DNA from 3 places in the Streptomyces sp. NPDC001204 genome. Region 3 is predicted to be linked to each of the others. Evidence: predicted binding sites of a transcription regulator. Region 3 holds the regulator's gene; each other region holds the start of a gene.
The links. Region 3 encodes HspR, which represses chaperone genes until heat shock. Its sites were predicted from a motif close to TTGAGNNNNNNNNNCTCAA; they were not measured.

Region 1 (2,260 bases), on a different contig from region 3:
CGCACCGCGAGGAACAGCACCGCCAGCAGGAACAGCAGCAGCATGCCCACGAGGACCAGGAACTGCCGGACACCCGTGCTTTCGGCGAGGGTGGCGAAGATCCCCAGGATCGCCACGGCGAAGGCCAGCACGACCACGGCCCCGAACAGGGCGGTCGCCTGCGCCGACGTGAGCGTCCGGAACATCCGCCTGCGGATGATGTCGCGCACGAGGTCCCGGTAGAGCAGGTACAGGACACCGAGAGCGATCCCACCAAATCCCGCGATTCCCCCGAGGACTTGGAAGAGTTCGACCATGAAACGGACTGTAGGGCCTACCCCCGCCGTCCGGCAGGCGATTCACACACCTTCTCCGGCAGGTCGCGGCCCGCTCGGTGGTTGTGCGCGGCGCGGATGTGATCGGATGGCGGTTACGGAATCCCGGCAACGGGAACCCTGGCGAAAGGTATGGAACCAACCGTGGCAACCACGCGCACCGCTCACACCGTCTGGGAAGGCAACCTGCTCGAGGGCAACGGCGTCGTCACCTTCGACTCCTCCGGCATCGGCCAGCAGCCGGTGTCCTGGCCGTCGCGCGCCGAGCAGGCGAACGGGAAGACCAGTCCCGAGGAGCTGATCGCAGCCGCCCACTCCAGCTGCTTCTCCATGGCGCTGTCGCACGGCCTCGCCGGCGCCGGCACCCCGCCCACCACCCTGCGGACGAAGGCGGACGTCACCTTCCAGCCGGGCGAGGGCATCACGGGCATTCACCTCAGCGTCGAGGGCACGGTCCCCGGCATCGACAACGACGCGTTCGTCGCCGCGGCCGAGGAAGCCAAGAAGAACTGCCCGGTCAGCCAGGCCCTGACCGGTACGACGATCACCCTGGACGCGAAGCTCGCCTGAGGCGAGACCCACGTCCGACGGTGCCGCGCCCCTCGTCCCGGGCGCGGCACCGGCGTTCCCGGGTAGAGCGGCAGCCGGCGGGTACGCGGCATTGACAACGGCGCACTCAAGTTTTGTGCTGGAGAGCAGGAGGCGCCCGGAAGGGGACGAAGATGGCACGTGCGGTCGGGATCGATCTCGGGACGACGAACTCGGTGGTGGCCCTGCTGGAAGGCGGCGACCCCACCGTCGTCGCCAACGCCGAGGGCGCGCGCACCACGCCGTCGGTCGTGGCGTTCGCCAAGAACGGCGAGGTACTCGTCGGCGAGGTGGCCAAGCGGCAGGCGGTGACGAACGTGGAGCGCACCGCACGCTCGGTCAAGCGCCACATGGGGGACGCGAACTGGCGCTTCCCGGATCAGGGCTCCGTCGACGGCACCCGCTACCGGGCGCAGGAGCTGTCCGCGCGCGTCCTGCAGAAGCTGAAGCGGGACGCGGAGGCCTACCTCGGCGAGGACGTCACGGACGCGGTGATCACCGTGCCGGCGTACTTCGACGACGCCCAGCGGCAGGCGACGAAGGAGGCCGGGGAGATCGCGGGGCTGAAGGTCCTGAGGATCATCAACGAGCCGACGGCCGCCGCGCTCGCCTACGGCCTGGACCGGGGCGAGGAGCAGACCGTGCTCGTCTTCGACCTCGGCGGCGGCACCTTCGACGTCTCCCTGCTGGAGATCGGCGACGGCGTCATCGAGGTCAAGGCCACCAACGGCGACACCCACCTCGGCGGCGACGACTGGGACCAGCGGGTCGTCGAGCACCTGGTCAAGCGGTTCAAGGGCCAGTACGGCGTCGACCTCGGCAACGACAAGATGGCGGTGCAGCGGCTGCGTGAGGCCGCCGAGAAGGCCAAGATCGAGCTGTCGTCGTCCTCCGAGACGACGATCAACCTGCCCTACATCACGGCCTCCGCCGAGGGCCCGCTGCACCTGGACGAGAAGCTGACCCGGGCCCAGTTCCAGGAGCTCACCGCCGATCTGCTGGAGCGCTGCCGCAAGCCCTTCCACCAGGCCGTCAAGGACGCGGGCATCAAGCTCTCGGCCGTCGACCACGTGATCCTCGTCGGTGGCTCCACCCGGATGCCGGCCGTGACCGACCTGGTGCGGGAGCTGACCGGCAAGGACCCGCACAAGGGCGTCAACCCCGACGAGGTGGTGGCCGTGGGCGCCGCCCTCCAGGCGGGCGTGATCCGCGGCGACGTCAAGGACGTCCTCCTCCTCGACGTCACCCCGCTGTCCCTCGGCATCGAGACCAAGGGCGGCATCATGACCAAGCTCATCGAGCGCAACACCACGATCCCGACCCGGCGTTCGGAGATCTTCACCACCGCCACCGACAAC
Region 2 (2,260 bases), on a different contig from region 3:
GGCAATGATCTGCAGCAGCGCCCCGTGCCGGCGCAGCACGACCTCGCCGTGGGGGCCCTCGCGGCGGTCCAGCACCTCGGGGGCGTCGTACGAGCCGGTCATGGGGTCATCCTGCCCCAACGGACCCGTACGGCCACATGAATTAGGGGTGACACCCGTGTGCGAGCGTGCCGCGCTCGTCGGCGGAGGGCCAGGGTCGCTGGGATCGCTGGGATCGCTGGGATCGTTGGGGTAGCCGGGGTAGCTGGGGTGGCCGGGAACCTAATAGGTTGCTGAGAATTGTCGCGTGGGTGGCGCCAGTCATGGACAGGGGCGCCAGGGATGCGAAGTGTGGGGCGCGACGGAAGGAGTGCCGCACCGTGGAACGGACCGCGACGGCCGGCCCCTCGGGCCCGCCGGCACCTTCGGGCGGGCCCCTGCCTCCGGACGCCGTCGTGGACGACGGTGCGGACAGAGGCGCGGACGCGGTCGTGGCCGGCGTTCCGGTGGAGGTGCCGCGGGCGCCGGCCGGGATGCCGCAGCAGCGGGCGCGCGGCACTGTCCCGGAAGGCGTGCGCGCGGAACCGGCCCGCCCGGCGCGGTCTGCCGCGGGACTCCGGGGGCTGCGCGGTCCGCGCCCCTGGCGGCTGCTGCCCACGCCCGTGGGCACCCCCTTCACCTTCGGGTACGCGGCCCTGCTCGCCGTCACCTCGCTCGTCGCCCGGTACGCCGATCCCGCGGTGGTGGACGCCCTGCGCCAGAGCTCCAGCACGGATGTCGCCCACCTGGTGCGGGCGCCCCTGCTGGTGCTGCCGGCCAGTGCGCTGTGGATCGCGGGCGGCGTCGTGTCGGCGTACTCCCTGTGCTTCCTGCTGGTGCTCACCGCGCTGGAACGCCGGATAGGCGGTCTGCGCACCGCCGGTGTGTTCCTGTTCGGGCACGTGCTGGCCACCCTCGCCACCGAGGTCCCCATCGGGCTCGCGGTGCTCACGGGCCGTCTGCCGGACAGTGCGGCGCACCGCCTCGACTACGGCATCAGCTTCGGTGTCGCGGCCAGTCTCGGCGCCCTGGCCGGCCTGCTCACGCCCTGGCTGCGCTGGCCCCTGCTCACCGTGTTCGTGGGCATGCTGGTTCAGGACCTGGCCACGTTCGACGATCCGATGACGAGCTGCGGCCATCTGATCGCGGTGGGGCTCGGTGTGGCGACGTGGCCGGTGATGCGGCGCTGGCGGCGGGTGCGCCTCGCGGAGACGGGTGCCGCGCCGGGGACGGGCTGAGCCTCTTCTGGCTCCCTGCCCCTCTCCTCTCTCCCCTTCCTCTCCCCTCTCTCCTCCTCTTTTCTTTCTCCCTTCTTTCTCCCTTCTTTCTCCCTGTGTGCTGGTTGTGGATGCCCGATCGCTCAGAGCGAACAGATGCCGGGGAACAATCGACCGGCGTCGTGCATTGAGTCGGCATAGCTCAACTTGACTGCCGAAGGGGAGATCATGGCTGCTGAGTCCACTGCCTTCACACCGCTCACCCTGCCCGTGTTGCCACTCGATGACGAGGTCGTGCTGCCCGGAATGGTGGTTCCGCTGGACCTGAGCGACGCCGAGGTACGGGCCGCGGTGGAGGCCGCGCAGGCCGCCGCGCGGGACGAGCCCGGCAAGCCCAGGGTGCTGCTGGTCCCGAGGGTCGAGGGGACGTACGCCAGAACCGGTGTGCTGGGCACGGTCGAGCAGGTGGGCCGGCTGGCCGACGGTGACCCGGGCGCGCTCATCCGCGGTCGCGGACGTGTGCGGATCGGTGCCGGGACCACCGGTCCCGGCGCGGCGCTGTGGGTCGAAGGGACCCGGATCGAGGAGAACCTGCCCGAACCTCTGCCCGGCCAGGTCGCCGAGCTGGTGAAGGAGTACAAGGCGCTCGCCACGGCCTGGCTGCGCAAGCGCGGCGCCTGGCAGGTGGTCGACCGCGTGCAGGCCATCGACGACGTCTCCGCGCTCGCCGACAACTCCGGCTACTCGCCCTTCCTGACCACCGAGCAGAAGGTCGAGCTGCTGGAGACCGCCGACCCGGTGGCCCGGCTCAAGCTCGCCACCCAGCAGTTGCGCGACCACCTCGCCGAGCAGGACGTGGCGGAGTCCATCGCCAAGGACGTCCAGGAGGGCGTCGACAAGCAGCAGCGCGAGTTCCTGCTGCGGCGCCAGCTGGAGGCCGTCCGCAAGGAACTGCGCGAGCTGAACGGCGAGAGCGACGGCGAGGAGTCCGACGACTACCGCGCCCGCGTCGAGGCCGCCGACCT
Region 3 (2,260 bases):
TCGAGGGCGCGACGGTGCCGCTGCGCATGTCCAGCCAGCAACCGTGCAAGGCCTGTTCGGGCACCGGCGACAAGAACGGCACACCGCGGGTGTGCCCGACCTGCGTCGGCACCGGACAGGTGGCGCGCGGCTCCGGCGGCGGATTCTCGCTGACGGACCCGTGCCCGGACTGCAAGGGCCGCGGTCTCATCGCGGAGAACCCCTGTGAGGTCTGCATGGGTTCCGGGCGGGCCAAGTCGTCCCGGACGATGCAGGTCCGCATTCCGGCCGGGGTCAGCGACGGCCAGCGGATCCGGCTGCGCGGCAAGGGCGCCCCGGGCGAGCGCGGCGGACCCGCGGGCGACCTGTACGTGGTGGTGCACGTCGGGGAGCACCCGGTCTTCGGCCGCCGGGGCGACAACCTCACCGTCACCGTGCCGGTCACGTTCGCCGAGGCGGCCCTGGGCGGCGAGGTCCGCGTGCCCACCCTGGGCGGTCCTTCGGTGACGCTGAAGCTGCCCCCGGGTACCCCGAACGGGCGCACGATGCGGGCCCGCGGCAAGGGCGCGGTCCGCAAGGACGGCAGCCACGGCGACCTCCTGGTCACCGTGGAGGTGAGTGTCCCGAAGGACCTGTCGGGGAAGGCTCGTGACGCGCTTCAGGCGTATCGCGAGGCCACCGCGGGCGAGGACCCGCGGGCCGAGCTGTTCGAGGCCGCGAAGGGAGCATGAGTGAGATGGACGGCCGCCGTCGCAACCCGTACGAACTGACGGAAGACACACCGGTGTACGTCATCTCGGTGGCCGCCCAGCTGTCCGGACTGCACCCGCAGACACTCCGCCAGTACGACCGGCTGGGCCTGGTGTCCCCCGACCGCACCGCCGGACGGGGGCGCCGCTACTCGGCCCGTGACATCGAACTGCTCCGCCAGGTGCAGCAGTTGTCGCAGGACGAGGGCATCAACCTGGCCGGCATCAAGCGCATCATCGAACTGGAGAACCAGGTCTCGGCGCTCCAGTCCCGGATCGCGGAGCTCCAGGCGGCGCTGGACGGCGCCGCGGCGGCGATGCGGCAGCGCGAGGCCGCCGTCCACGCCTCCTACCGCCGGGACCTGGTCCCCTACCAGGAGGTCCAGCAGACCAGCGCGCTGGTGGTGTGGCGGCCCAAGCGGCAGCAGCCGGACTGACCCGCTCTCAGCCGCGGGCGACGCACGACACCACGCGGGCACGAACGACGACGAGGGGCCGGGAGGCCGTACAGCCTCCCGGCCCCTCGTCGTGCCGCCGGCGGCTCCGGCGCAGGTGAACGCGTCCAGCTGCCGTTCCCCTGGGGCGCGGGTACAGGCGGTACCCGGCGAGGTCCAGCTCCTTGTTCCTGGTCCATGTCGTCTCGGCCCGGCCCGAGTTCTTGGCGTACGACACGGTGAGGCCGGCCGGGGCGAGCGGCCCGGCCTTGTCGACGCTCGCCGAAGGCCGGGGTGTGTAACGGAACTTGACGTCGGTCGCGCTCGTCCAGTTGGCGTAGTCCACGCGCAGGGTGTGGGTGCCGGAGGGGATCGTGGCGGGAACGCCGGAGCGGGCCTCCCGTGATCATGACTCGCGTGGCGGGAGTTGGTTGTACGGATCTCGACCCGGCGGTGGGCGGCCGTCGAGTGGCGGGCCGGTAAAGGGCGTTTGGAGGCGATTCCGCAAGACTCCGCAAGGTCTTCACAGACACAGCGGAGCGTTGCGTTGCCATCTCGTTAAGTGGTTCCGCTTGACGCCGGTGGTCCCCTCGCGTTGGCTTTTCAGTCACCTGGGTTGCAATGCTGCGCCCTCGTCCGGAAGGCACCAGAAGTGAGCACCTCGATGCGTCGTATCGCCATAGCCGTGGCCGCGCCCACGCTGACCTTCTCGCTCGCCGCCTGCGGGGCGCTCGGCGGGTCGGGGAGCAGCAGCGCCGCGAGCCCGACCAAGGGCAACGACCTGACGGTGGGTCTGCTGCTGCCGGAGACGGCCAACACCCGGTACGAGAAGTTCGACTACCCCATCATCAAGAAGAAGGTCGCCGACCTGACCCGGAACCAGGGCAAGGTCGAGTACGCCAACGCGGACGCGGACGCGGGCCGGCAGGCCGGCCAGATGCAGCGAATGATCGACAACAAGGTCGACGTCATCCTGCTCGACGCCGTCGACTCGCACGCCATCGCCGACATGGTGCAGAAGGCCAAGGACGCGAACATCCCGGTCATCGCCTACGACCGGCTCTCCGAGGGCCCGATCGACGCCTACATCTCCTTCGA

Region 1: a site for HspR is predicted at 976-994, ahead of dnaK (molecular chaperone DnaK). Genes of this name have one in related genera too.
Region 2: a site for HspR is predicted at 1,423-1,441, ahead of lon (endopeptidase La). Genes of this name have one in related genera too.

What each region holds. Positions count from the first base shown of each region.
Region 1 is NZ_JBSFJL010000015.1:169,032-171,291, reverse strand. It holds gene ACWC91_RS21795 (tetratricopeptide repeat protein) at 1-296, opposite strand, end outside; gene ACWC91_RS21790 (OsmC family protein) at 459-884, shown strand; gene dnaK (molecular chaperone DnaK) at 1,037-2,260, shown strand, end outside.
Region 2 is NZ_JBSFJL010000001.1:155,254-157,513, reverse strand. It holds gene ACWC91_RS00725 (spermine/spermidine synthase domain-containing protein) at 1-102, opposite strand, end outside; gene ACWC91_RS00720 (rhomboid-like protein) at 360-1,256, shown strand; gene lon (endopeptidase La) at 1,464-2,260, shown strand, end outside.
Region 3 is NZ_JBSFJL010000026.1:110,683-112,942, reverse strand. It holds gene dnaJ (molecular chaperone DnaJ) at 1-710, shown strand, start outside; gene ACWC91_RS29700 (heat shock protein transcriptional repressor HspR) at 716-1,165, shown strand; gene ACWC91_RS29695 (hypothetical protein) at 1,173-1,508, opposite strand; gene ACWC91_RS29690 (sugar ABC transporter substrate-binding protein) at 1,827-2,260, shown strand, end outside.